2 regions of the Paenibacillus sp. PL2-23 genome follow, and region 2 is predicted to be linked to the other one. Evidence: predicted binding sites of a transcription regulator. Region 2 holds the regulator's gene; the other holds the start of a gene.
What was found. Region 2 encodes Rex, which represses fermentation and respiration genes when NADH is low (regulators of the CRP and FNR family bind a similar motif). Its sites were predicted from a motif close to TTGTGAAATATTTCACAA; they were not measured.
Positions count from the first base shown of each region.

Region 1: nadA (quinolinate synthase NadA) is a predicted target of Rex. The motif match lies at 12,999-13,016, and genes of this name have one in related genera.

Region 1 is NZ_CP162129.1:36,769-51,466, forward strand. It holds gene folK (2-amino-4-hydroxy-6-hydroxymethyldihydropteridine diphosphokinase) at 1-184, opposite strand, end outside; gene folB (dihydroneopterin aldolase) at 162-548, opposite strand; gene folP (dihydropteroate synthase) at 621-1,469, opposite strand; gene AB1S56_RS00185 (aminotransferase class IV) at 1,768-2,646, opposite strand; gene pabA (aminodeoxychorismate/anthranilate synthase component II) at 2,643-3,224, opposite strand; gene AB1S56_RS00195 (anthranilate synthase component I family protein) at 3,845-5,425, opposite strand; gene cysK (cysteine synthase A) at 5,560-6,501, opposite strand; gene AB1S56_RS00205 (hypothetical protein) at 6,618-6,743, opposite strand; gene AB1S56_RS00210 (peptidylprolyl isomerase) at 6,782-7,735, opposite strand; gene hslO (Hsp33 family molecular chaperone HslO) at 7,770-8,660, opposite strand; gene AB1S56_RS00220 (type III pantothenate kinase) at 8,665-9,435, opposite strand; gene nadC (carboxylating nicotinate-nucleotide diphosphorylase) at 9,432-10,316, opposite strand; gene nadB (L-aspartate oxidase) at 10,309-11,922, opposite strand; gene nadA (quinolinate synthase NadA) at 11,982-12,920, opposite strand; partial or broken gene AB1S56_RS00240 (VOC family protein) at 13,205-13,387, opposite strand; gene AB1S56_RS00245 (RNA-guided endonuclease InsQ/TnpB family protein) at 13,558-14,676, opposite strand.
Region 2 is NZ_CP162129.1:2,730,663-2,745,360, reverse strand. It holds gene mtnB (methylthioribulose 1-phosphate dehydratase) at 1-40, shown strand, start outside; gene AB1S56_RS11840 (DnaD domain protein) at 117-815, opposite strand; gene AB1S56_RS11835 (acetate kinase) at 876-2,081, opposite strand; gene AB1S56_RS11830 (3-hydroxyacyl-CoA dehydrogenase NAD-binding domain-containing protein) at 2,078-2,950, opposite strand; gene AB1S56_RS11825 (AAA family ATPase) at 3,059-4,552, opposite strand; gene AB1S56_RS11820 (hypothetical protein) at 4,545-5,084, opposite strand; gene AB1S56_RS11815 (hypothetical protein) at 5,203-5,754, opposite strand; gene AB1S56_RS11810 (amidohydrolase) at 5,754-7,061, opposite strand; gene AB1S56_RS11805 (redox-sensing transcriptional repressor Rex) at 7,042-7,704, opposite strand; gene dinG (ATP-dependent DNA helicase DinG) at 7,711-10,605, opposite strand; gene AB1S56_RS11795 (tetratricopeptide repeat protein) at 10,621-11,385, opposite strand; gene panD (aspartate 1-decarboxylase) at 11,506-11,889, opposite strand; gene panC (pantoate--beta-alanine ligase) at 11,882-12,766, opposite strand; gene panB (3-methyl-2-oxobutanoate hydroxymethyltransferase) at 12,763-13,668, opposite strand; gene AB1S56_RS11775 (biotin--[acetyl-CoA-carboxylase] ligase) at 14,002-14,698, opposite strand, start outside.

The sequences.
Region 1 (14,698 bases), 2.7 Mb from region 2:
AAGCCGGCTGGTCGGTGTAGCCGACGGGGTCCGTCTCGTAGAGGGCGGATACGCGCTCCACCCCAATATGCGGATGCTCGTCGATGAGGACGATCGCCTGCCGGAGCAGCTCCTCCCGGTCGCCCATATTGGAGCCCAGGGCTATATAAGCCTTATGCTGTTCATGCTCGTACGATTCGCCCATCCGTATCCCGCTTTCTCTTCAGCTCGATAATCACGCCGTCGAAGTGAATGTCGAACGGCGGATTCGGCTTCGTGACGCGCACCGTCACATCGTTGATCCTAGTATAAGCCTCCAGCACGCTCGATGCAATGCGGCCCGCCAGCGCTTCGATCAGCTTGAACGGCGGTCCTTCCACAATCCCCTTGGTCAGCTCATGCAGCTCCGCATAGTTGATCGTCTCATTCAGATCGTCGGTGTCCGCCGCTTGAGCGAGGTCTAGCGTCAGCTCCAAATCCACATAAAACTTCTGTCCCAGCTTATTCTCCTCGGGAAACACGCCATGATAGCCGTAAAAGCGCATTCCCCGCACAATCATGCGGTCCATCGTATCGCTCCTTCCAGCGGGCCGGCAGCCACATGGCTCGCCGCTCGCGGTGGTGTGTTGGCAGTGCGGGCACTAACGCCGCAGGATGGCGTCCGCCATGAGGGCGGTGCGCTTGATCGCGCGGACGTCGTGGACGCGCACGATCTGCGCGCCGCGCGCGATGCCGAGGGCAACGGTCGCTGCCGTGCCCTCTACGACATCATCAGCCGGCAAGCCCAGCGTCTGCTGGATGAATCGCTTGCGCGAGGTGCCGAGCAGCACCGGGTAGCCGAGCGCATGCACTTCGTTCAGACGATCGAGCAGCTCGAGATTGTCGTTGTAGGTTTTGGCGAACCCGATGCCCGGGTCGAGCCAGATGTTGTGCTCGGCGACGCCCGCGCTTGCAGCAAGGTTCACGCTGCCGCGCAGGTCGGCGAGCACGTCCGGGACAAAGTCATTGTAGTCCCGGGCGTGTCGGTTATGGCTGATGATGACGGGACAGCCATATTCCGCCGCTGCGGCGGCCATGTCGGGGTCGTGCCGGAGACCCCAGATGTCGTTGATGATATGCGCGCCCGCTTCGAGCGCTTGGCGCGCTGTCGCCGCTTTGTACGTGTCGATGGACAGCGGCACGCGGGGAAGCTCCTTGCGAAGCGCATGAATCACGGGCAGCACCCGCCGAAGCTCCTCCTCTGCGCTCACTGCCTGGAAGCCCGGTCTGGTCGACTCTCCGCCAATATCCAGAATATCCGCTCCCGCCTCGACCATCTCCATCGCATGCTTCACAGCCTGCTCGACGTGGAGATACCTGCCGCCGTCCGAGAAGGAATCCGGGGTTGCGTTCAGGATGCCCATTATCAAGGTGCGCTCCCCGAGCTTCAGCTCCACGCCTCCCCCGAGATTATAGGAACGTTCATAGTTTGTTGGGTTTGTATGTATCATGCCCAGCGCCTCCCTCCTGTCGTATAACCCTGTAACTTCCGCGCTCGCCCATCTACTCATGCCTAGTATTTATTGTGCGCTCCGAATCCATAAGCAATCCTCGCACACTTATTACCCCGCAGAGGGCTATTCCACTCATTAAGCTTGCCTGGCCACTCTATTTTCCTGCATAACCCCCAAACGAGCAATGAAGTGTGTTCTGGCACACTTGTTCCGCGACAAACACCCTTTTGCCCGCTCATTAGGCGTGCTTGGCACGATAATTCCGCCTCAGACACTCGCCCAACTTCCAAACGAACTAGCCTAGCGTGTCCTCCCGGTAGAGGGCGAGCAACTGGCGGACGATGGGACCAGCCTGGCCAGCGCCAACCGCCCGGCATGCGCCCGAGGAGTCGCTTAACGTCGTGATGGGCACCAGCTCCTGAATGGAGTTCGTCATCCAGACCTCTTCCGCCTGCAGAAGCTCCTCCCACCGGTAAAACCCTTCCTGGACCTGATAGCCCGCTCCGGCTGCAAGCTCCAGCACCCGCTCGCGCGTCACGCCGGGCAGAATGCCTGTATCTATAGAAGGCGTGCAGATGACGCCCTCCTTCACCATAAACAAATTACTGACAATTCCCTCCGCCAGCCAGCCCTCCTGGGTCAGCTGCAGCCCTTCTGCGCCGGGCGAGGGGGGAGGCGTCAGCTCGCGCTTGGCGAGAATGCTGTTCATATAATGCAGCGACTTGAAGCGCACGGTGCCCTCCGGCGTATTGCGCCGGGTCCGCAGCAGACGCAGCTCGCGACCGCGCAGCAGCGCTTCGTCGTTCGCTGGAGGCAGCTCCTTCACCAGCAGCAGTGCGTTAGGCCGCACGTAGTCGCCGGTCGGCAGACCCAGCGCCCCCTCGCCAGCGCTGACGGTCAGGCGCACGTACCCGTCGTGAAGTCCATTCGCCTTCTGCAGCTCCCTCGTCCACTCAGCGACGAGCTCGGCGCTCATGTCGAACCGAATGCCGAGCTCCGCACAGCCCCCCATCAACCTCTGCATATGACGCTCCAGCAGATACGGCTTGCCGCCATACGTGCGGAACGTCTCGAACAAGCCCAAACCGTACAAAAAGCCGTGATCATATACCGAGATCACAGCTTCTTGTGCTTCCAGGAGCTTGCCGTTCCATCCAACCCAGGCAGCCGTCATTGCAGAACGCCGGACCGATGACGCAGGAAATTGCGGAGCATCGTATGCCCGTGCTGAGTAATAATGGATTCCGGGTGGAACTGCACACCTTCAATCGCATATTCCTTGTGGCGAAGCGCCATAATCTCGCCCTCAGCCGTCTCCGCGCTGATCTCCAGACAATCCGGCAGCGTCTCGCGGCGGACGATCAAGGAATGGTAGCGTGTTGCTGTGAACGGCGACTCCATCCCTTCAAAGATAGACTTGCCATCATGCACGATCGGCGATGTTTTGCCGTGCATCAGCTTCTCTGCGCGTATAACCTCTCCGCCGAATGCTTGCCCAATGGATTGATGCCCCAGGCACACGCCGAAGATCGGAATTTTGCCCTTGAAGTGGTCGATCAGCGACAGGCTGATGCCCGCTTCGTTCGGGGAGCACGGACCAGGCGAGATCAGAATATGGTCAGGCTTCAGCGCTTCGATGCCGGCCAGATCAATCTCATCATTCCGCTTGACGACAATCTCTTGCCCAAGCTCTCCCAAATATTGAACCAAGTTGTACGTAAACGAATCATAGTTGTCGATGACGAGTATCATGCTCCGCATCCCCTATCCATAACCTGAATTTGTGGCTCATCCAACATACATATTCCTGCGATTATACATGATTTTACACGATATTCGTATGCCAAGAGGGACAATTGCTGCAAAAATACATCATTCGACGCCATTCCGCCCAATTTCCGACCATCGCGAGGACATTTCCTGCACATTTGCAGCATTTTGTCTCGATTCCACCTACCGCGCTTAAAATACTGCAGATTTGCAGCAAATGGTGCACCCGCTGGAGCTATAGCAACATGTGAGATCGTTGCTGCCACGTAAAAGTAGCTAGTTTGTTCCGTAGCGACACGAGGTGTCGCTATCACAGCAAATGGTGCACCTGCTCGCGCTATTGCGACACGCGAGATCGTTGCTGCCACGTAAGACCAGCTAGTTGGCTCAGCAGCGACACGAGATGTCGCTATCGCAGCAAATGGTGCACCAACTCGCGCTATAGCGACACGCGAGATCGTTGCTGCCACGTTAGAGTAGCTAGTTGGCGCAGCAGCGACACGAGGTGTCGCTATCGCAGCAAATGGTGCACCTGTTCGCGCTTCAGCGACACGCGAGATCGTTACTGCGGCCGCTCACCCAGCCGAGCAGAGGGAGCCCCGCTACAGGGCCGCCTCCGTCTGGCGCTCGCTGTATTCGATGGCCTTCCACAGCGCCTTCGCCTTGCTGAGCGACTCCGTGTATTCCCTCTCGGGGTCCGAGTCGATGACGATGCCGGCACCCGCTTGGATATGAACTTGTCCATCCTTCAGGGCCATCGTTCTAATAATAATATTAAATTCCATATCCCCATTATAGTCAATCCATCCAAGCGAGCCTGTATACGGCCCTCTGCGGACCGGCTCCAGCTCCTCGATAATTTCCATCGTGCGAATCTTCGGCGCCCCTGTGATGGTGCCGCCAGGGAAGGTGGCCGCGATAACGTCGTAAGCGTCCTTGCCCTTCGCCAGCTCTCCCTCCACCTGAGAGACGAGATGCATGACATGGGAATAATATTCGATCACCATCAGCTCTTTCACCTGGACGGTGCCATACGTCGATATGCGTCCGAGGTCGTTGCGCTCCAGGTCAACGAGCATAATATGCTCCGCCCGCTCCTTCTCGTTCGTGCGCAGCTCCTCCGCGAAGCGCAGCTCCTCCTCCTCCGTCCGCCCACGGCGGCGGGTGCCCGCGATTGGGCGCGTCGCCAGCTTGCGGTCCCGCAGCTCTACCAGCAGCTCAGGGGAAGCCGACACCAGCTGGAAGTCGGGGCAGCGCAGGAAGCCCATGTATGGCGACGGATTCACCAGGCGCAGCCACTCATACAGCTCCTCCGGCGAGGATGCCACTTCCCGGGTCTGCCGCTGCGACAGGTTCACCTGGAACACGTCACCCTGGCCGATATAGCGCTGGATCGCCTCCACGGCGCTCATGTAGCGCTCCTTGGTCGTTGGCGATGTGATGCCCGCGAACGCCTCCAGATCCATCTGCAGCGATTCGCCCTCCATCAGCGAGAGCCGGGCGGCGCGCTTCTTCTCCGCGCGCTCCAGCGCCTTGCCCTCCTCGAACCAGGTGAGCCAATAATCCGCCATGCCCTCCGCACGCGACGCGGCGCGTTCATACACCGCCTGCAGCTCACTCTCCGACTGGCCCAACGAGACGGGGCTATGCACGACGCAATACACCACGGCTCGCTTCGCATCTACGATCCAGATTTCATTCATCCGCAGGAACAAATAGTCCGGCAAAGCCAAGTCATCCTCCGCGATAGACGGCAGCCGCTCGATGCTGCGAATGACATCGTAGCTCCAGTAGCCTGCGCAGCCTCCCAGCCATTTCGGCGCGTCCTCGCCGATGAGACGCGGACCGCAGCCGTCGCTCATCCAGGCGCGTACGACATCCAGCGGCTTGCCCTTCCATGTCTTGCGCTCCGGTGTATGCTCGTCCAGCTCATGGAAGCGAATTGACTCCGCCTGCTCGCCCTTGCCACGGATGACGCCCTCCGGATGGAGGCCCAGATACGTATAACGGCCATCCTTGCCGCTCTCCAGCACGAATGCGTACGGCGAGGCGTCCTGCCAAGCCTCCTCCCATGACACGATGCCGCCCGCCCCCTGACGGAGCGTCAGCTCCTTCACGAGCGGCAGCGTCGTATATTTCTCTTCGGCGCGCCACCGAAGCCACTGTTCCCAAGGGGTGACCATGGTCCCCGCCCTCCGATCTTCTTGCTTTATTTTCGCTCAGTATACAGAATCACGGGACAAAAGAAAAGTGCCCTCCATTCCGAAGAATGGAAGGCCCTCGATCCGCGAACCGATAGGATTCGCGAGGATATGAATTAGTTCTCGAAGTTGAACAGCGGTGTGGACAGGTAACGTTCGCCGTTGCTTGGTACGATCGCAACAACGCGCTTGCCCTTGCCCAGCTCCTTGGCTACCTTCAGAGCGGCGAAGATCGCTGCGCCGGAGGAAATACCGCACAGAATGCCCTCTTCCTTGGCCGCGCGGCGAGCGTGCTCGAACGCATCGTCGTTCTCGACGGTGATGACGCCGTCATAGATTTCGCGGTTCAGGATGTCCGGCACGAAGTTGGCGCCGATGCCTTGAATTTTGTGCGGGCCAGGGTTGCCGCCAGACAGCAGCGGGGAAGCCGCCGGCTCAACCGCGTATACCTTAACGCCAGGGAAGTTCTGCTTCAGCACTTCGCCTGCGCCGGAGATTGTGCCGCCAGTGCCGATGCCCGCGATGAACGCGTCCAGCTTGCCGTCCAGGGAATTGATTGCTTCCACGATTTCAGGGCCAGTCGTCTCGCGGTGAATCTTCACGTTCGCTTGGTTCTTGAACTGCTGCGGCATGAAGTAGGAAGCGTTCTCCTTCACCAGCTCCTCCGCCTTGCGGACAGCGCCGTTCATACCCTCGGAGCCTGGCGTCAGCACCAGCTCAGCGCCGTAAGCGCGAAGCAGGTTGCGGCGCTCGATGCTCATCGTCTCAGGCATAACAAGAACAGCCTTGTAGCCCTTGGCTGCTGCGACCATAGCAAGACCGATGCCTGTGTTGCCGCTTGTCGGCTCCACAATTGTTGTTTCTCCAGCCTTAATCAGGCCTTCCTGCTCTGCCACCTCGATCATGCTGATAGCGATGCGGTCCTTCACGCTGGCACCCGGGTTCTGGTACTCCAGCTTCACATAAATCTCTGCGCTGTCTTCAGGCACGAGACGGTTCAAACGTACGAGGGGTGTATCTCCGATCAATTCAGTTACGCTTTGCACAATTTTCGCCATGGGAAGAAAGGCCTCCTTATTCCGACTAAAATAGTTGGTTTTGATTACTACCATCTTAACAATGTGAAGCTTCGATTGTCAATAGCATCTTTCTGTGCGCCGTGTCAAGCGACGTGCTATGCTCTATGCCAAGCACAACGCCAAGCCCGTGCCTTGCGCCGCGTCAAGCCCCGTGCCATACCAAACGCTGTGCCTTGCGCCGCGTCAAGCACCGTCCCATACATCATGCCAAGCCCAGCCATCGCAGAAGCCTCCTTGCGGCCAAGCCTTCTTGCAGCCGTTACTTCATAATGACCGCATCATGCTTGGCCAGAAGCTCTTCCTCCAGCTCTTGCTGCGGCTTGGCCAGCTCCAGCACCAGGTCCCTGCGCGCCAGCTCGTACAGCCGCTCGCCCGTCGGCGCGGACGTGGCCTCCATGCCCGCCAGCTCCAGAATGGCATAGCCCTGCTCCAGCTCGATGGGGCCCGCGATCTCCGCCAGCTCCATATTGGCAGCCGCCTCCAGCACTGCGGCGTCGTAGAAGGGATCGTCCGCGTCGATCAGACCCAGGTCTCCACCGTTCTGCGAGGTGAATTCATCTATAGAATATTGGCTGGCCAGCTCCGCGAATACTTCGCCATTCTCCAGCCTGCTCATGATCCCATTCGCTTGCACCCACGTTGTTGTGACAATCCACCGCAGATGATATCGCCGCTTCTCGCCATACCGCTCCGGGTGCTCCGCTATGTATTGGTCGATCTCCTCGTCCGAGACGGGAATATCCCGCATGGCGATCCTCTCAAGCAGCAGACGGTAGCGGATTTCCTCCCACACCTGCTCCTTGGACATGCCAAGCTGCTCCTTCATGAACGTGTAGAACTGCTCCACGCTCTCATAGCCCTCCGCCGAGCGCTGCAGCTCGCGGTCGATATCCCCTTGGCCGACCGATAGTCCAGCAGACTCGGCCTCCGCATCAATCGCGTGCCTGACCATGAGCTGACGAAGCGCGGCGTCGCCGTATTGCCGGATCAGCTCCTCGGTCAGCCGCTCCTTCGTGATGCTACGGCCAGCCACCTGCGCGACGACGCCTTCCTCCTGATTCTCGATCCCCGGCCCGGCAGGCTTGTCCACGTCCCGGGCAGGACCGGCCGCTCCGGGCACCGGCCAGAGCTTAACCATCACGAAGCCGGCCAGCGCGATCATGCAGACGGCTTGCACAATAACGACCGTCTTCAGAATCTCATTACTCTTCATAGCCTGGACTGCCCTTCTCTCCTTGCTTGGTATTTCACTTCGCCTGCTCCAGAAGCCGCTCCAGCTGCTCCCGCCCGAAGACGTACGCCTCGTTGCAGAACGGGCAGACCACCTCTGCTTGCCCATCCTCCTCGATGATGGCGGCCAGCTCGGCCTCTCCAAGGCTGATCAGCGTCTGCTCCACCTTCTCCGCTGTGCACTTGCACTTGAACGTAAGCGGCATGGAATCGTGGATAACCAGATCCTCGTCGCCGACAACCCGCTTCAGCAGATCCTCCGGCCCAGCACCCTCCGCCATAAGGGTCGTAACCGTCGGCATACCGGCAATCGCTTCCTCCAGCCTCGTAATCTCCGCGTCCGTCAAGCCCGGCAGCAGCTGTACGATGAAGCCTCCCGCGTGGAGGACGCTGTTGTCATTCTCCACCAGCACGCCTACTCCGACAGCCGACGGCGTCTGCTCGGACACCGCGAAGTAATACGTGAAGTCTTCGCCAAGCTCGCCCGATACGATCGGCACGCTGCCCCGGTAAGGCTCCTTCAGCCCCAGATCCTTGGTGATATAAATATTGCCCGACGTGCCCACCGCTCCGGCCACATCCAGCTTGCCCTTGTCGTTGCTGCCGTGATGCGCCTGCGGATGGTCCACATAGCCTCGCAGCTCGCCGGCGGCATTCGCGTCGACGACAATTCCCCCAATAGGGCCGTTGCCCTTCACTTGAATGGTCAGCCGCTCGCGCCCCTTCAGCATCGCGCCCATCATCGCGCCAACCGACAGCGTGCGGCCCAGCGCCGCCGTAGCGGTCGGGAAGCTGTCATGCCGGCGGCGAAGCTCTTCTACAATATTCGTCGTGCGAACGGCGAACACGCGAATCTTGCCCTTCCACGCCGTACCCCGGACAAGCACGTCCTGAAGCTGCTCTGCCATATGATTAACCCTCCTGATTGCGTTCGTATATAATGCGAAGCCCTTCCAATGTAAGCAGCGGGTCCACTTCCTCGATCGTCTCCGACTCCGCAGCGATCAGCTCGGCCAAGCCGCCCGTCGCCACCACGCGAGGCGTGACGCCGAACTCGGCCTTGATCCGATTGACGATACCGTCCACCTGTCCCGCATAGCCAAAAATAATACCCGCCTGCATCGACGTCACCGGATTCCGGCCAATGACGCTCTTCGGCTTCGCCAGCTCGATTCGCGGCAGCTTGGCTGCGCGCTGGTACAGCGCCTCCGTCGAGATGCCGATGCCCGGCACAATCGCGCCGCCCAGGTAGCTTCCGCTGGCGTCGACGTAATCGAACGTTGTCGCCGTTCCGAAGTCCACCACGATGAGCGGAGCGCCATATTTCTCAATGCCTGCTACCGAATTGACGATCCGGTCCGCTCCGACCTCGCGCGGATTCTCGTAACGGATATTGAGGCCCGTCTTGACGCCCGGACCTACAACTACGGGATTCCTGCGCACATATTTCAGACACAGCTGCTCCAGCGTACGCATCAGCGGCGGCACTACGGAGGAGATAATGACGCCTTCGATCTGCTCCATCCGCACGCCCGCATAGCTGAACAGGTTGTGTATATTCATGCCGTATTCATCTACCGTAGCGGACCTGTTCGTGCTGAGCCGCCAATGGTAGAGCAGCTCCTTGCCGCGATAGATGCCGAGCACAATATTCGTATTGCCTACGTCAATGACCAATATCATCCCCGGCCGACCTCCTTCTTCTCGTTCAGGTCGAGACTGATGTCCAGCGCCTGGAACGAATACGTCAAGCCGCCGACAGAGATGACGTCAACGCCGCACGCCGCGATGCCGTGAATGGTATCCAGCGTCACGCCGCCTGAAGCCTCCACAATGACATGGGGCGAGCCGGCCTTGATCCGCTTCACCGCTTCCTTCATCATGTCATGCGGCATGTTGTCCAGCATAATGATGTCGGCGCCGCAAGCGAGCGCTTCCTCCACCTGCGCCAGCGACTCCGTCTCCACCTCGATCTTCATCGTATGCGGAATCTGGCCACGCGCCGCGCCCACCGCTTCGGTTATTCCGCCAGCGCCCTTGATATGATTATCCTTGATCATGACGGCGTCGTACAGACCGAACCGATGATTGGCTCCGCCGCCAACCCGCACCGCGTATTTCTCCAGCATGCGATGCCCCGGCGTCGTCTTGCGCGTATCCACCAGCCGCACCGGCAGGCCCTGCAGCGCGTCGACAAAAGCCTTCGTCTTGGTCGCGATGCCCGACAGCCTCTGCATCAGGTTCAGCGCAAGCCGCTCTCCCGTCAGAATGCTGTGCGTGCTGCCTTCCACTTCTATTATAACCGTGCCTCTCGATACGGCGTCGCCATCCTGCGCCAGAGCCCGGAACGTCAGCTCCGGATCTACGACGTCGAATACCAGCTTCGCAACGGGAATTCCCGCGATGATGCCCGTATCCTTCACATGGATAACGGCCTTCGACCTTGAGCCGCGCTTGATGGTTGTCTCCGTCGTAATATCTCCGCTGCCGATATCCTCCGCCAGCCATCTTCCAATTTGCTCGCGCAGCGCAGCATCATAGCCTCCTGCTGTCCACTCAAACATCTTCAATCCGCTCCTCGGTTATGCCTTGCGTCCGGTGCAGCACCGTATGCTTGCGCCAGACAAGATCGTCCCGTGTCGGGAAGTCCTCTCTATAATGCGCGCCCCGGCTTTCCTCGCGCTGCATCGCCGCCTCCGTCGTCAGCAAGGCGCAGGTAAGCAGGTTCGCGAATTCAAATTCCTCCGGCTGCGTCAGAATCGACTGGAAGATCGGCAGCTGACGCTTCAGCTCCTCATGCCCCTTCTTCAGCCCGTTCTCATTCCGTCTCAGCCCCGCATAGCGAACCATAATCTTCTGCAGCTTGAGCCGACGCTCCACTACAGCCTGAATAGGAGCGCTGATGCGCTCTTGCTCGTTGTGGATGCGCGGCTTCGCCTCCAGCTTCGGCAGCGACTCGATCCGCTTCACGATGCGGCGGCCGAACACAATCGCTTCGGACAGCGAGTTGCTGGCCAAGCGATTCGCCCCGTGCACGCCCGTCGAGGACACCTCGCCGCAGGCGAACAGACGCTTGATGTTCGTCTCGCCATTCAGATCGGTACGAACACCGCCCATCATATAGTGCATCGCGGGTGCAACCGGAATCCAATCCGTTGTGAGGTCGAGGCCATATTTGAGACAATATTCGTAAATCGTGGGAAAACGGTGCTTCACCATATCCGCCGATTCATGCGTAATGTCAATGTAGACGAAGGTCGACTTCGTCTCCTCCATCTCGCTGACGATGGCTCTTGCGACAACGTCGCGCGGAGCCAGCTCCAGCTGCTCGTGGTAGCGCTCCATGAACCGCTCGCCCTTCATATTCCGCAGCACCGCCCCTTCGCCGCGCACGGCCTCGGAGATCAGGAATCTCGGCGCTCCCGGGTAACAGAGCGAGGTGGGATGGAATTGTATGAACTCCATATCCCGTATGTATGCGCCCGCGCGGTACGCCATGGCCACGCCGTCCCCCGTCGCCACCTCCGGATTCGTCGTGTAGCGATAGAGCTGGCCGGAGCCGCCTGAGCACAGAATGGTCGCCTTGCCCCGCACAAATATACGCTCGCCGCCCGGCTTCTGCACGATCGCGCCGCAGCATTCTCCGTCCTCGGTCACAAGGTCAATGACAAAATGCTCGTCCCACACCTCGATGTTCGGATTCGCTACCGCCGTCTCCGACAAGGCCCGTACAATCTCGAAGCCCGTTGCATCGCCGTTAGCATGCAGGATGCGGCGCTGGCTGTGGGCGCCTTCCTTGGTCAAGGCGAACTCGCCATTCTCCTGATCGAACTGGGTGCCCATATTAATGAGGCTTTGTACGCCGCGCGGTCCCTCATGAACCAGCACGTTAACCGCCTCGTGATCGCATAGGCCCGCTCCTGCAATGAGCGTGTCCTGGCGGTGGTAGGCCGGTGAATCCTCATCGGAGAAGACGGCCGCAATGCCGCCCTGAGCGTAACGGGTATTGCTGTCGAGCAAGGATTTTTTGGTGATCATGAGCACATGATGGCGATTACTTGCCCGTATAGCGGTAAAAAGACCGGCAATGCCGGCCCCGATGACGATGACGTCTGTCTCCAGCACAGGCAGCTGGTCCAGCTCCACGTCGACCAAATATCTTGGAATCATGCTTCGGAATCCTCCAGAATGGAATAATGAGTGAGTTTGCGGGCATGAAGCAGCGCATGCTACTTCACCAGCAGCATGCGCTCCAATGACAACCGGGCTTTGTCCGCAACGGCAGGCGGCACATAAATTTGAGGCTGCATCGTCTCCAGACATTTGACCAGCTTCTTCAGGTTGTTCACCTTCATGTTGGGGCAGACCAGATATTTGGACGCGAAGTGGAATGTCTTGTCCGGGCTGTCCAGGCGCAGCTGGTATCCCGTTCCGTCCTCCGTGCCGACGATAAATTCCTTGCAGTCGGATTCCTTGCAATATTTGAGAATCGCGGTCGTGCTGCCTACGAAATCTCCCAGCTCCACAACCTCAGGACGGCATTCCGGATGCACAACGAATTGCGCGTTCGGATACTTCGCCTTCATCTCCTCGACGTCCTTGACCGTCAGCATGTCATGCGTATTGCAGTAGCCTTCCCAGATGATCATCTTCTTATCGGTATGCTGCTGCACGTAGTGGCCCAGGTTCTTGTCCGGCACCCAGATTACCTCGTCGCCCTCCACCGAATTGACGACCTTCACCGCATTGGCCGACGTACAGCAAATATCGGTCTCCGCCTTGATCTCGGCCGACGAGTTGATATACGTAACCACCTTCGCGTTGGGATGCTGCGCCTTCAGCTTGCGAAGACCGTCCACATTCACCATGTCCGCCATAGGGCAGCCCGCGCGTTCGTCAGGAATAATAACCGTCTTGTTCGGAGCCAGAATCTTCGCGCTCTCTCCCATAAAGTGCACGCCGCAGAACACGATCGTCTCCGCGTCCGTCTCAGCAGCCTTCTGCGCCAGCAGGAAGGAATCGCCGCGGAAATCCGCCACCTCCTGAATTTCGTCGCGCTGATAGTAATGAGCAAGAATAATGGCGTTGCGTTCCTTCTTCAATTGCATCAGCCGTTCACGCAGCTCGCGGTTCTGCTCCGCCTTGCGTTCCAGTGCCAGTGCTTCCACGATGACCCACTCCTCTTATAGGAAAAAAATTCTCGGTGCCAAATAAAAATATCGTTTAAGGCAATCGTTCGACCGACTTTGTGAAATGATGCACAAACTTAGGAAGCCGCTTACCTATAGTTTAAACCAAAAGGGATAAATTCATTTGATTAAGATTTAATTTACTCCTGTTAGATAGGTCTGTCAATGGATGATTGCTGATTTGGAGCAAACAAAGGGATATGGCTTACAAAAAGAAGCTTGTCCGTGGCGGACAAGCTCCTCATGGCTGGGTAAGCTCCTGGCTAGGCGAGGTTCAACTGCCAGCTCACGCCAAAGCGGTCGGATACCCAGGCGAACTTCTGGCTGAAGCCATAGCTGCCGAGCGGCATCAGCACACTGCCATCTTGGCTGAGCTTGGCGTACAGCGTATCCAGCTCCTCCTCGCTGTCGCAGGTAACGTACAGGGAGATAGCAGCTGTAAAAGTAAGTCAATGACCCCCACTTAACTAACGTTTGAAGTGGGAGCTTGTAACGACCCGATCGTACGAACGTCTTGCGACTCCGATCTTTTGGCGTTCCGAAGAACGTGGTGTTACATCCTCGAGTAAGCCTTCGCCTACCAATGGGCAGATTGACAGCTGCCCTGCAAGCCTAGTCATGCTAAGCCTGCACCTTCAAGAAGGTACTCTTTTCCCTTCAAACAGAGATTCATGGCGCCGATCCGGTCATCATTGCTTGCATATCCGCATGCCTGGCAACGAAAGCGATGCCTGCGTTTATCCCGGTTTTCTTTGGCCGTGTGGCGGCATAGGGGACACGCTTGCGAAGTGTGCTTCGGATCCACGGCTATCACCATCGATCCTGCAAGCTTCGCCTTATACGTCACCATCTGACGCAGCTGATAGAACGCCCACGATACCGTCACATACCGATACTTCAGCTTTGCCTTTTCCGCCCTGCGGCGGATCCCTGTCAAATCCTCCAGCACAAACAGCGTATTCGCCCCATATCGGGTAACGAGTGCCTTACTTACCTGATGGTTCACATCGGTCATCCAGCGGTTTTCTCGTTCTCCGATTTGCTTCAGCCTGCGGCGGGACGAAGCCGTTTGTTTGCGTTGCAGCTCGGAACGCAATCGTTGGTAGTTGGCTCGTTTGTGTTTGAGCTCCCTTCCTCGAAAAAACAGCGTTCTCCCCTCGGTGTCATACACCGTAGCTACAAAGTTGATGCCCAGATCAATCCCTGCAACGTGTTCAATCTCCTTAAGCTCAGGAGAGGCCATTTCCTTAGACACTGGAATATGCAAAAACCACTTCTGTTTTTTGCATACCAGCTTGGCTGTACCGAATGTCCATGTGCCGTCGAAATAGGTCTCCATTCCTTTGGCTTCGAAGGGAATCTTAATGCGGCCTTGCAGCGTATTGACGGAGAATAGCTTTGCGCTTAGCGAGTAATCCCGTCTCCAGACGAGATCGTATTCCGGCTTCTTAAATTGTATGCGTGTCCAAGCATGTCCGCTGCTCAAGATGGTCTTGTATTTAGCCCGTACCGTTTTCAATACCGACTGAGCCATTTGAGAGCGCAGGCCCATCGTGCTGCGCAGGGTTCGATACGTCATTCGGTGCAGGGCAGACTGCCGGCGCTCGCTCGTCTCAAACACAAGGGCAGAGACAAAATTACAGCCTTGACGATAAGCGATCATCGTTTGTTGCAGGGCCATCATTTGACTTTCTGACGGTTTGATTTTGATTTTCGCCGTCACGGTAACGATCATATGTTCGCCTCCTCGCTATGCT
Region 2 (14,698 bases):
TGTTTATCGTCTGGAGCTGCTGAAGCGCGGCGGCGTATAAGCTGAAGCTCCTTCTTATGCCAAAAGGGATGTCCCCGGGCCAATCGCCTGGAGACATCCCTTTTATGTTATACAACTTACGTTTTGCCACCGTAAAATTTCCCCGCATGCGCTTTCGCTTCTTCCACGCTTGTCACACGGTTTCTCCCCCACTCGAACAGGATGCGGTCGATATATTTGAGGCTCAGCTTACCGGCAAATACAGCTTCCTTGAGGGCGAACAAGATAATGTCCTCCGTATATTTGTCCTCTTCGAGCCACTTGCTGAGAATGTCGCATTCAAACGGCGACAGTAGCCGGCCAAATTCCTGCTCGAACGTCGAGAACAGATCAGACGCCGGCATGCCGGGCGACATGCTTCTCTTCGCATCCGCGGCGGGCTGGCGCTCGGCCCTCTTCGTCTGCCGCTTCTCTGCGGCCCGCCATTCGGCAGCCTTCATATGCCAGCCGCTCCAATTGTATCGCTCGGCCTGCAGTCCAGTCACCTCGTCGATATAATCGTCAATGGTCAGGAAGCCTTCCTTCATGAGCCGGCCCAGCATCGTGCCGATCGTGCGAACCTGCACGCCCATTCGCCCTGCCAGCTGCTCAGGCGTAGGAAAGTCGTTGCGCTCGGCATGCGCATACAGCATGATTTGCAGCAGCAGCATCGCCTCGGAATCGGATAAGCCTAGACTCCCATAGCTCTGCAGCAGCAAAGCGGGAATATGTACGCCTCCTTCCGCGGTCGCTGCGGCCATGCCATGCGAATAAGCCTTCCACATATCATCGCTCATATCTTTCCCCTCCCCAGGCGTATAACAAAAAAGAGCTGCCCGGCATGGCGGGCAGTCCAATTATTTCGCTTCTCTTACAATGGTATACGTGTCCCGAGCAATGAGCAGCTCCTCATTGGTCGGCACGACCAGCACCTTCACTTTGGACGCGGACTTCGAGATGACTCTTGCCGCCTTGCTTCGCACCGCATTCAGCTCCAGATCAAGCTCAACGCCGAAAAAGGTGAGCCCCTCGCAAACCGCCTGACGCACATCCGGCGCATTCTCACCGACGCCAGCCGTGAACACCAGAACGTCCAGCCCGTTCATCGCAGCTGTGTAGGAGCCTATATATTTTCTCAGACGATAGGTGTACATGTCAAACGCCAGCCTCGCGTTTTCGTCTCCGTTCTCCATCGCCTCCGTCACCTCGCGCATATCGCTGCTGATGCCGGAGATCGCCAGCATGCCGCTATGCTTATTCAGCATGGAGTTGACCTCGTTCAGCGACAGCTCCTCCTTGTTCATCACGAAGGGAACAATCGCGGGGTCAATATCGCCGCTTCGCGTGCCCATCATCAGTCCCTCCAGCGGCGTCATGCCCATGCTCGTGTCGAGGGTCTTGCCGTCCATAATGGCCGCGCAGCTGGCCCCGTTCCCTATGTGGCAGGTGATCATCTTAAGCGACTCCAGCGGCACACCCAGCCATTGAGCGGCATGATCGCTGACATAGGAATGCGACGTGCCATGGAAGCCATAGCGTCTGATCTTGTGCCGGCGATACAGCACCTTAGGGATGGGGTACAGGTAAGAAACAGGCGGCATCGTCTGATGGAACGCGGTATCAAACACCACCACCTGCGGCACGCCCGGCATATTCGCTTCCACCGCCGAAATGCCCATCATATGAGCCGGGTTGTGAAGCGGAGCAAGATCGAACAGCCTCTTGATCTCCAGCTTGACCTCCTGCGTCACAAGCACCGAGCCCTTGAACACCTCGCCGCCGTGCACCACGCGATGTCCGACTGCGTCAATCTCCGTCATGGCGGACAGCACGCCGTGCTCCGCATGCGTCAGCATATCGATCACTCGCTTGACCGCCGTAACATGATCCAATATTTCGCTGACGTCGCGCACCTCCGGCTTGTCCGCCGGCTCATGCGTAACGATGGAGGAATCCATGCCGATTCTCTCCACGCGCCCGCTAGCGAGCACGCTTTCGTTCGTCATGTCGTACAGCTGATATTTGAGCGAGGAGCTCCCCGCGTTAATGACTAGCACCTTCATGAAATCCGATCCCCATCTCTGTCATATTCAAAAAAGCCAATGCCCGTTTTCGCCCCCAGATGGCCGGCCCGCACCATCTTCTTCAGCACAATGGATGGCCGATATTTGAGCTCGCCATATTCCCGGAACATGCGATCCAGGGCGGCCAGCACGGCATCCAGTCCGAAGCGGTCCGCCATCTCGAACGGTCCATGCTGGAACGAATAGCCAATTCTCATGGCGCGGTCGATGTCCTCCGCGGTGGCGACGCCCTCCTCCAGCACATGCAAGGCTTCATTGATGAAGAGGCAGATCAGGCGAGTCGTGACGAAGCCCGGGGATTCGAATACCATGACGCCCTTCTTCGCAAGAACCTCCTCCACGAACTCCTTCATCCGGTTAAAGGTATCGTCGGACGTTTTGAGTCCCCGCACAATTTCAACCAGATCGATCTTGGAGACAGGGTATATAAAGTGCAGACCGATGACCCGGTTCGGCACGCTGGTGACGCTAGCCAGCTCCGTCAAGCTCAGCGTTGACGTGTTGGAGGCCAGAATCGTCGACGCTCCGCAGATGGCGTCCAGCTGACGGAACACAGCCTTCTTCGCCTCCATATCCTCGGTAATAGTCTCAATAATGAGCTCGCAGTCGCCCAGCTCAGTATAGAGAGAGGCTGTATGAATTCTGGACAAAATAAGCTTTTTCTCCGCGCCGGTCAGCGCCCACTTCTCGATCTGCTTGTCCAGAGTGACTCCAATCATTTGTATCGCATATGCAAGCCGTTCAGGCGTTCGTTCAAGCATGACGACGTCAAGGCCTTTGGCGGCTAACATCTCCGCAATCCCTTGGCCCATCGTGCCTCCGCCTATGACTCCAACTTTCTTGATCATTGCATTTCTAGCTCCCTCAAGGTAGATTCCTTCTTATTATAACGATTTTCAATAAAAAAAGAAGGCGACCCCAAGGTTCGCCTTCAAATTGTTAAGATTGAAACCGTTTTATGCGGCCTCTCCGCTCCTCATCAGCCTGCGGAACGTCTCGCCGTCCAAGCTTTCTTCCTTCAGCAGCGTTTCCAGCGCTGCTGCGAAGATGTCTCGCCGCTCCTCCAGCAGCGCCTTGGCAGCCAGCATCTGTTCATCCAGCACTTCCTTCGTAATCGCCGCCCAGCTTTCCGGGGTCATCATGGAGGCATGAATAATGCCAAGCGAGGTTAAGCCGGATTCCACAAGCGTCTTCACTATATTGACCGCTTGATCGAAATCGCCTCGTGAGCCCGTGCTGCGATCGCCGTAGAACATCTCCTCCGCCGCCGCGCCAGCCAGCGTGATCCGAATCTGTCCGTTCAGGAACGGCTTGGTGTACAAATATTGATCCTGCTGCGGCTGATGTCTGACATAGCCCAGCGCGCCGCCCCGAGGCGACAGCGCCACCTGGGAGACGCTGCCCGGCCGAACGAGCTCTGCCATAATGGCATGCCCCAGCTCATGAAGCGCAACACGGCGGCGTTCCTCCTCCGAAGTCTCGCGGTCCGTCTTCTCGCCAAGCATAACCTTATCGATCGCCATTAGAAAGTGTCGTTCCGCAATGAGCTCGCAAGCCTCCCGCATCGCGTAGATCGCCGCTTCATTCATGACCGACTCCAGCTGGGCGCCAGAGAAGCTGTAGGTCTGCTCTGCCAGTCGCTCCAGACTGACGGAATCCTCCAAAGGCTTATTGGCGGCATGAATGCTCAGAATATGCTGGCGGCCCTTCTTGTCCGGCAGCTCTACCCCGATATGGCGGTCAAAGCGCCCGGGACGAAGCAGCGCGCCGTCAAGCATTTCCTTGCGGTTGGTCGCCGCAATGAGCAGAATGCGGGGCGACTCGTTGGCGTGTATGCCATCCATCTCTGTCAGCAGCTGATTCAGCGTCTGATCATATTCCCGGTGCTGGCCGCCGTCGCGTTTCCCGCCGATCACTTCAATTTCATCAATAAAAATAACCGCGCTGCTTTTGCCGGCCTTCTTGGCTTTGGTACGCGCCTCCTTGAACAAATCACGTACCCTTCCGGCGCCTACCCCCACATACATTTCCACAAACTCACTGCCCGAGGCCGCCAAGTAGATGGAATCCGTATAATGCGCTGCAGCCTTCGCCAGCAGCGTCTTGCCCGTTCCGGGAGGTCCGGCCAGCAGTATGCCCTTCAGCGGACGAATGCCGAGCTTCTCGATTTTATCGCGCTTCACAAGGAAGTCGAGCGCCTCGACCAGCTCCTCCTTCGCCCGCTCCTGTCCACCAATCTGATCGAAGCTGAAGGGTGCAGCCTTCACTTCATTCCGGCTTTTCCCGCCCGTCAGCGCCGTCAGCTTTCCTCTGCCTTGAGCGGTATACAGCACCGCTGCCGCAATAACGGCAAGGAATACAAAAGGCAAGACGTTAACGCCCATATAGATCAGAAACAGAAGCAGAACAGGGAAAAATCCGATCAACAGCTCCAGACTGTATTTACGCATTCGTCCACACCCCCAATTGATTTGGCGTACGCGGCAAGACGATAAATTTGGCTCCCTTCTCGCTGCGGAGGGTCACATAGACATGGGCATTATCCATCGCTGTTTCTGCACTCACGCCCGCCCTAGCGGATACCGCGTTCTCCATCGTAGCAGGGATAGCGGAATACGTTTTGGTCTCCATCGCTTCCGCGATGTCGAACAGGGCCGACTGCCATATTTCCTCAAGCAACGGATCCTCCTCCGTCACAATGCTTATATCCAACGCTTTCCCATTAGCGGACTGGCCGGCCTGCTCGCTTGCGGAGGCGTATACCTCCTGCAGATCGGCCTCCTTGGACAACTGGAGCGTTATGGCAAGCTTGCTCTGGCCGATCTTCGGCTTGCCCGCGTCCACAACGCCTGGCAGCTCCTCCAGCGTTTTGGTTAACGGCGAGGCTACAGCAACCTCCTTATACAAGGTCCAGCCCCCGAACAGGGAAGCTGCGGATATAATCACGGTGACGGCGATAGGCAGCATACGAAGCTTTCTCATGAAGCAATCCCTCCCATACCGTATTGTTGGCACAATCAGATCCATACATCATTTGCTATACGAAAGTATATCACATTCGTATACCATTAGGGCGGTGTAAAAACAGGAAACGGGACCATCATTGTGGTCCCGTCCCCGTAGGCAATGTGAAGGATTCAATCAAGTCACCTTCACGGTCAAACGTATAAAATTGATAATAATAGCGACGTCGATCGCCATCCTGTGAGGAGTAATACACTTCCCATGCCGGGGAATCGCGGAACAAGCCAGGCTGTACACGAACAACCTCAAGTCCAGCCGCGCTACGATTCGCCTCACGAAACTGAGCGAGAAGCTCCTCCTCAGAGAGCACATCGTCAGCGTCAATCGTATACAACGGTTCGCCTTCTCCGGTCAGATAGACATACCGTACAGCCCCAGCGCCGTCCCTGCCCTCCGCAATCCATGATGAAGCTTCCCATACATGCTTATGCAGCTTGTCGACCTCTGACAGCTCGCCCGTCTGAAGGGCGGCCTGCCGCATGCTGCGCTCCAGGCCCCATAGCGGGCTCTGGATGTCGTGGAGATACAAGCCGAACCATACCAGGAAAGTCACTGCGCTTGCGCTTATGAGCAGAATCCAGCGCTTCGGCGTCATGAACGGAGGGCGTTTTTTTTCAATGGCCCGCATTAGCCATTAAGCAGCCGCTCGTAGCTGGCGGCAGCCTCATAACGAATTTTTTCCTCATCCAGCAGCGTGCACACGCCGTTCTTCACAACCTGTCTGCCGTCAACCCATACATGCCGGACATCGCGCCCGTTCGCCGCATAGACGAGATGGGAGACAATATCCGTGAGGGGATACATATGCGGCTGATCCAGATCGATCGCAATAAAGTCCGCCTTGAAGCCTTCCTTCAGCATACCGAACGTCTCCCCTTGCCACACTGCGTGTGCGCCATATGTCGTGCCCAGCTTCAGCGCCTCCCAGGCAGGCACCACAGTAGGATCGCCGGATACACCCTTATGCAGCAGAGCAGCAAAGCGTATTTCTTCGAACAGGTCCAAATTGTTGTTGCTTGCCGCGCTGTCCGTGCCCAGCGAGACCTTGACGCCTGCGCGCAGCAGCTCCGGCACTCGCGCAATGCCGCTCGCCAGCTTCAAATTGCTGACAGGGTTGTGCGAGACCGAAACGCCGCGCTCCGCCAGCAAAGCAATTTCGTCATCGTTCAGATGAACGGCGTGTGCGACCAGCGCGGGACGGGAGAAGAAGCCTAACCGATCCAGATGCTCGACAGGACGAACACCGTAATCCCGTACATTTTGTTCGACCTCCGCCAGCGTCTCCGACATGTGCGTATGCAGAGGCAGATTCATATCGTGCGCCGCTTGCACAAATTTCTCAATATAAGCAGGCGGGCATGTGTATGGGGCGTGAGGCGACAGAAGCGTCGTAATCCGGCCGTCCGCCTTGCCATGCCAAGCCTTGGCGAAGTCCAGCGCGTCCTGCAGCTTCGCACTCTGCTCCTCCTCGGAGCAGAGTCCGATGACACCCCGCGTCAGAATGCCGCGGATACCGCCCTGCTCCGTCATTTCAGCGACTTGATCCATACGATCATACATGTCGACGAAGGCGGTAGTTCCCGATCTCAGCATCTCCACAATGGCCAGCGCGCTTCCTGCTCTTGTATCCGCATCCACGTATCTGCCTTCCATCGGCCACATCTTTTGCTCCAGCCACACCTGCAGGTTCTGATCGTCGGAATAGCCTCGCAGCAAAGACATCGCCGCGTGCCCATGCGTATTCACCAGTCCCGGCAGGAACGCAAGCCTGCTGCCGTCCAGCTTCCGAGCATCGGGAGCAAGCTGCTCCACTCTCGGCGCTTCGGCTCCGATATATGTAATGCGGTCGTCTGTAATGACCATGTGCCCCTGCACCGTGCGGCTGTCATCATTCATTGTGACGAACAGGCCGTTCTCAATCCATAGCTGACTCATCCGTGTCACCTTCCCCATCTTCATGATTCAAATAATAGGCCAAGCTTAATAATTCTCTTGTGAAATCTGCATTATGAATGCGGACATCGTCCGGCACGCGGAGAATGGCGGGGGCGAAATTCAAGATGCCCTCCACGCCTGCGGCGATAAACTGGTTGGCCACATTTTGCGCCTCGTGGGCCGGTACTGTTATAATGCCGATGCGAATGTTTTCGCTCTCCACGACACTTGCCAGCTCCTTCATCGGTTGAACGATCAACTGGTTAATATGCGTGCCAACCTTGTCGGGATGAACATCGAACACCGCCGCAATTTTCATATTGTCCTTGGCATATTTATTGTAGTTGCAGAGGGCTAGACCTAAGTTGCCGGCGCCTACCAATGCAACCTTGATCGTCTGATTCACCTTCAGAATCTGCCTGATTTTTTCGATCAAATAAATAACGTCGTACCCGATTCCTTTACGGCCGAACTCGCCGAAGTACGCCAGATCCTTCCGAATCTGTGCCGGGTTCAGGTCCAGCTTGACGCCCAGCTCCTGGGAGGACACCGTCTGTATTTCACGGCTGTGCAGCTCATTCAGCACCTGCAGGTAGATGGGCAGGCGCCTGACGACCGCTTCTGATATTTTGGCTTGCTTCATAGGTACCTACTCCTTCTTCATAAGAATCGAGCCGGCATCGGCTTCCGGGGTCCCTTCCTCATCCGAAAGCCATTGCTTCATTCGGGGCACCATCTGATCCGTGTGCATCGTCTCTATCTTCGGTCCTGGCAGCGAATATAGAAAATGCTTGCCGTAATACGTGTCAATGACACGGGTGTCATACAGAATGACAATGCCCTTGTCCCTGGCGGTTCGGACCAATCTGCCGAAGCCTTGCTTGAACCGTATAACAGCTTGCGGTATAGACAGCTTCATGAATGGGTTCTGCTTCTGACGCTGCAGCAGCTCAGACTTCGCTTCCACTAAGGGATGATTCGGCGGCTGGAACGGCAATCGCACGATCGCCAGACATATCAAGCCTTCACCAGGGATATCGACGCCCTCCCAGAAGCTGCTTGTGCCGAGCAGCACAGTCTCGGGCTGCTGGAGGAATCTTCTTGTCAGCTTCGTTCGGTTGCTGCTGTCAATACCCTGACCCAGCACAGCGATGCCCTCGGCGTCCAGCTGAGCCTTAAGCGGATCATACACCTGCTTAAGCATCTTGTAGGACGTGAACAGCACAAGCATGCGTCCCTTGGTCATGGCGGCTGCTTCGGCGAGCGACGCAACCAAACGTCCCAGATACGCTTCATCGACAGAGGCACCCTTCAGCACCGGGAAATCACGGGGAATGACGACCAGCGCCTGCTCCCGGTATCGGAATGGAGACGGCAGCAGCACATTTCGCAATCGGCCCTGCTGCTCGTAGCCTGTCAAGCCTAGCTGCTCTTCGGCATATTGGAAGCTTTTTTGCACAGTTAAGGTGGCTGAGGTAAGGATCACGCTGTCCTTTGCGTCAAAAAAATACTTCTGCAGCTGGCTGCTGACATCAACTGGGGCGCCGAACAGCGCGGTAGACCGATGGCGATAGGCAGAGCTTGCCTCAATCCAATAGACGAACTGGCTGTCCTCCAGCTTCATGATCGTTCGCAGCTCATCCTTCACCCGGGTTACATCCCGAATAGCTCCGTTCAAATCCGTCAGCTGGGCCTGAATGGCGTTATCCTCCACACGGTCCTTGGCATCGCTCATCAGCTTATCCATCGTCTTGATCACTCTGGACAGCTCGACGTGGATGTTATTCTCTACAGTTAGAAGCTCCTCCCACTCGCTTGGCAGTCCGCCGGATTGAAGGCGCTTAACAAGAGAGCCGCCCTCGCTCATGCTGTCCGACGCGTTTGCGGCGAAGCTGTACAGCAGCTCAAACAGCTTGTCCCAATGCTCCTTAATCTCCTGGAATATAGGAATGACCGTGTCGATCGTCTCCACCCATGCCTGCGCATGGTCGTCGCCTTCCTGCTGCAGCTTCAATCGAAGGCTCGGCAACAGACCGGAGCGATTATCCCGGAACAATCTCTGCAGATTCTGAACTAATGTGAAATAATGAACATTTAATCCCAGATGCTTCCCCGCAACCTCCTCCACATGATGGGCCTCGTCAATGACAAGATGGCTGTAAGTGGGCAGAAGCCGGTGATCGGCCTGTACATCCGTGAACAGCATGGAGTGATTGGTGATGCAGACGTCCGCTATATTGGATTCATGCTTGGCGCGATGATAATAACAGCGTTTGAACCAAGGACATGCCCGGTTGAGACAGGAATCGGCATCGCTCGCCACCGTTGCCCAAAATTCAGGCCCTCGATTACCAAAGTTCAGCTCCTCTTGATCCCCTGTCTCTGTCTCGCTCAGCCATACCACCATCTGCGCGGCAGTAATAGGGTCTTCGATTGGAGCCGCCAGATCCTGAGCGCTCAGCTTGCCCTCGAACTTGCGCATGCATAGATAGTTGCCCCGGCCCTTGAAGATAGACGCCTTGAAGGGAAATGGAAGCACCTCGCTCAGCAATGGCAAATCCCGTTGCCTGAGCTGCTCCTGCAAATTGATGGTATGGGTGCTGACCACGATTTTGCTGTCCGTCTGGACGCTGTAATACAGAGATGGAATCAAATAGCCTAGCGACTTGCCTGTACCCGTGCCCGCCTCAATAAGCAGATGCTTGTCATTGGCCAGTGCTTCATACACTTCCTTGAACATGGCGCTCTGTGATTCCCGTTCCTCGTATTGCTGGAATTTCCCTTGAAATTTTTCCTTGATGCCGCTCAAATATTGCTCGAACGAAACACCCTCCAAAGGGTTGCGGACCCCATCCTGCCTTGGTGGTTTTTCGTCGCTCCACTCCTTCGCCTTCAGGGCGAACTGTCGGTAATAATCATATTCGGCGGATTCAAATACCGTGCTTTGCTCGATCCAGGCTTCATTCTGCTTCAAGTACCAGTGCAGATCCTTGCCTTCATCAATTAACGCAGAGAGCCGCTGCGCGGTCAGCAGCGGCATAGAGCGGAGCTTCTGTGTCATTTGAATAAATATAAGTGCGGTAGCCATCGCATCGCTGTCGGCCTGATGGTGCCGATGCTCGCCGATGCCGAATTGCTCGGCGACCGCGCCGAGCTGATAAGTGGTAATGGAAGGATACATGATACGAAGCAGCTCTACCGTATCCAATCTGCGGCCCGTAAACGCCATATAGCCGCAGCGATCCAGCGCCTGATTCAGAAAGCCGGCGTCAAAGCCTACATTATGAGCGACCAACACCGCGTCGTCGAGCAGCGGGATGAGCTCCAGGAGAACGTCGCTCAGCTCTGGAGCATCCTTCACCGTCTCCTCTGTAATGCCAGTCAGGCCCGTAATGAATGCAGGGATTGGAACCGTTGGCTTCACGAAGGAGCTGTATGTCTCCACTATATCCAATTGTTCATTGACGATGACGGCGCCAACCTGCAGAATATCGTCCTCTGCCCCATGTCCCGTCGTCTCCAAATCCAACACGGCAAATTTCATTGATTTCCGTTCCTCTCACAAGCAGCACAGCTCCGTGCTTCCAAAATATAACGATAATTGCCCCGGCGTTTCCTGACAACACTTCAGGTTGTTCAAGGAATCCGTGAAGCTGGGGTATACCTCGTAGGCTTTGCGGAACAGCTTCTCCGCCTGCGCCATATTCATGTGCACAGCGTGAATGCACCCAAGGGCATTATAGCCCAAAGCGAGCCATTTCGGGAAGTCCGACAATTGAATCAGCAGCTGAAAGTGGCGTTTGGCTTCCTGCCAATTTTGCATGTGCATCTGGCTCATGCCTAGAAACAATCTGGCCAAATTGCATTCAGGCGCAATAGCGATGACCGTCTGGAACAATTCCGCGGCGCGGGAGAACATAAATAATTTATAATAGCCTTGACCCTGATTAATAAGCGCCGCAGCTTCCTCCGGAATCGTTAAATCCGCCATGCTGCAAGAAGATTTTTCATGAATTATCTTTGGAGGAGCAGCGTCCACGGCCATTGGCTCCGCCTGCTGCTGAGATGATGCGGCAGACAGGCTGCTGGCTTCGCTCGGCTTCGCCGCAGCCGCAGAAGGGCATCCCAAATCGCCAAATCGATCCTGGAAGTCCGCAACCTTCTCCTCGAACTCCAGCCACTGCTCGATAAACATGTCGCTCATTTTTTTCAGCTCGCCGATTTGCTGCAGATACAATTGTCGCTCCTGATCGCTTGCTTGTGGGAATTGCTCCGTAATCCCGTCAAGCATCTCGTTCATCGAAGTGAACATATGCTGAAACATGCCGCATCCCCGCCTTCGCTTTTGATTAAGGAGTGATACGGTCATTTTTTGTTTGCAGACGGCTTTTCATACGGCATCCCATTCGTTACATAAGACAGGGATGTTTCTTTAGCGCTGGTGTTACATAATCGTAGCGTGCAGCTCCTCGGCAAGCAGCTTAACTGGCTTGTTGCTGCTGTCCAGAATCGTAATGATCGGTTTATGCTGCTTGGCTTCCTCATTCGACAGCATGGCATAAGAAATAATAATGACCTGATCGCCTGGCTGAACAAGCCTAGCGGCGGCTCCGTTCAAGCAGATGACGCCGGAGCCTCGGGCTCCCGTAATCACGTAGGTTTCGAACCTCGCGCCGTTGTTGTTGTTGACGATCTGTACCTTCTCGTTCTCCAGAAGATCGGCGGCATCCATCAGATCCTCGTCTATTGTAATGCTGCCTACATAATTCAAATTGGCTTCCGTCACCGTAGCCCTGTGCAGCTTCGACTTCATCATTGTTCTAAACATGGTCTACACCTCCGATGGGTTCATACAGGCTGTTGTCGATCAATCGGGTGTTGCCGAACTTGACGGCCAGAGCAAGAATCACGGTGTATGGCAGCTCATTGATAGCAGCATCAGCCGAGAGCTCCTCCAGCGAAGGGAACCTTAACAGCTCGACATAATCAATTGCTGCGCCGCTTGCGCCGCGGATATGGTTCTTCACCCGTTCCACTAGCTCCCCGGCCGTCATGCCAGGCTGGGGGATCCATTCCTTCGCTAATTGAAGCGACTGCGATAAGACGACCGCCTGCGAACGCTGCTGGGCGGATAAGTATACATTCCGCGAGCTGAGCGCAAGCCCGTCCGGCTCCCGAACCGTTGGACATGGCACAACGTCTACATTGAAGTTCAAATCCTCGACAAGCTGAGTGATGACGGCCACCTGCTGCGCGTCCTTCATGCCGAAGTAAGCGCGATCGGGCTGGACGATATGAAACAGCTTGCTGACAATAAGCCCTACGCCGTCGAAGTGCCCTGGGCGGGAGGCGCCGCAGAGCCTTGTCGTAACGCCGCTAACGAGAACGCTGGTCAGAGGCTTTCTGGGATACATCTCCTCCACGGATGGGAGGAACACAAGATCCATCCCGTTCTGCTCTGCAAGCTCCAAGTCGCGCTCCTCGTCCCGGGGATACCGGTCAAAATCCTCGTTCGGACCAAATTGGGTCGGATTGACGAAGATGCTAAGCACCGCAGCTTCATTTTGCTCTTTGGCCTGGCGCATCAAGCTGGCGTGGCCCTCGTGCAGGAAGCCCATTGTGGGAACAAAGCCGATGGTTTTGCCCTCTTGCCTCAGCTCTCCAAGCTGCTGCTTCAGGCCTGCGATTGTACGGCAAATCTTCATTGTACGGACGCTCCATTCTTGGCAGCCGGGTCATCGCTGCCCGGTCCCCCGGAGCCGTACAGCCGGCTTGTGCCGACTGCCGAATTCACCGTTTGTGGCTGGAAGGCATGCTCCTCGGCCGGGAACTGTCCCGTTTTCACATCGTTGACATAAGATTCAATAGCGCCTCGAATGGTGGTTCCGATATCGGCGTATGCTTTCACGAATTTTTTCTCAAAGTATGGTGAAGCGTATTGGAGCAAATCATGATAGACAAGCACTTGTCCGTCGCAGCCCCTGCCGGCTCCGATCCCAATCGTTGGAATGGACAGCTTCTGGCTGACTGCCTCAGCCACAGGCTCCGTCACCAGCTCCAGAACAATGGCGAAGGCGCCGGCTTCCTGGAGCGCCAGCGCGTCCTCCAGCAGCCTCTGAACCTCTGGCTCCAGCTTGCCCTGCACCTTATAGCCGCCCAGCTGGTGAACGGACTGCGGGGTTAAGCCGATGTGGCCCATAACGGGAATACCCGCCTGCACCAGCGCTTTCACATCGTCCGCAATTTCAGCGCCGCCCTCCAGCTTCACCGCCTGGGCACCGCCTTGCTGCATGATTTTGGCGGCGTTGTGCAGCGTCGCCTCCCTGCTTGCGCCATAGGTCATAAATGGCATATCCGCTACAATAAACGTGCTAGTCGCCGCGCGGGCAACCGCTCGCGTGTGATATACGATATCCTCAATCGTGACGGGGATGGTCGTCTCGTAGCCAAGCACGACATTGCCGAGCGAATCCCCCACCAGAATAACATCAATACCTGCTTCTTCGGCAAGCTTAGCCGACGGGTAATCGTACGCCGTCAGCACGGAAATCGCGTTGCGATCCTGCTTCATCTTCCCCAGGCTGTTGATCGTCAGTCGTTTCCTCATCCGCTTCATCTCCTTCGGAGTATTGTGCGTCACGCTCTCCAGCTCCAACAGTCCTAGTGTAAACACAAAAAAACCTTTTAGCCGCTGCTAAAAAGGTTCCCGAAGAAAAAGGACACAGGGTGTCGCTCCTTCTGTCTCGGTCCACCTACGGCTCAGAGCAGAGTGTGCAACGCCAAACGTTATCTTACAGAACGGCTTGGGCCATCAGTGCAGCTTCCACGGGAATACCGCCTGATAGTTGTAGTGTAGCAAAAAAGCCAGCATTCGTAAATGGCGCGGGACCAGAGGCGATTTGCCGCAAGAGATGTCCCCCGCGGCGCTTCACCAGGGGCGTTATGTGGAGGCACGCGGCTCCCCCATCTCCGCAGAGAAGATGGAAGCATACGAGCCGTTATCCTGCAGCACACGAATCGCCCCGCTCTCCTCCAGACCGACCGGAATGCCGTGCAGCTCGCCCTGAGGCGTAATCAGCCTAGCTCTGCGGCCAAGCGTGACCGACAGCGACTCCCATAGTGTCGCGATGGGACCAAAGCCCTCCTGCAGGAACAGGTCGTACAGCGTCTCCCACTCCAGCAGGAACGCGGCCAGCAACGCTTGCCGGCTGAAGGCTCGTCCTCCCTCAATGCGCAGCGAGGTCGCCTTCTCCAGCAGCTCCTCGGGATAATCCGACGCGGATAGATTAACGCTCACGCCAACGCCCGCTATTATATATTTCAGACGCTCGTCCTCGGCGGCGGATTCCAGCAAGATGCCGCTTATTTTTTTGCCGTTAACAAGCAGATCATTAGGCCATTTGATGCCGATCTCAAGCTCCGTCTCTCTTCGCAGACTTCTGCATAACGCAACCGCCGTCAGCAGTGTCAGCTGCGGCGCGCAATGGATAGGCACCTCAGGTCGAAGCACCATGCTCATCCACAAGCCTTTGCCCTGTGGGGATACCCAGCCCCTGCCCATACGTCCGCGACCGCCAAGCTGCTCCTCCGCCAGCACCAGAGCTCCTTCCTGCGCGCCGTTCTCCGCCAGCTCTCGG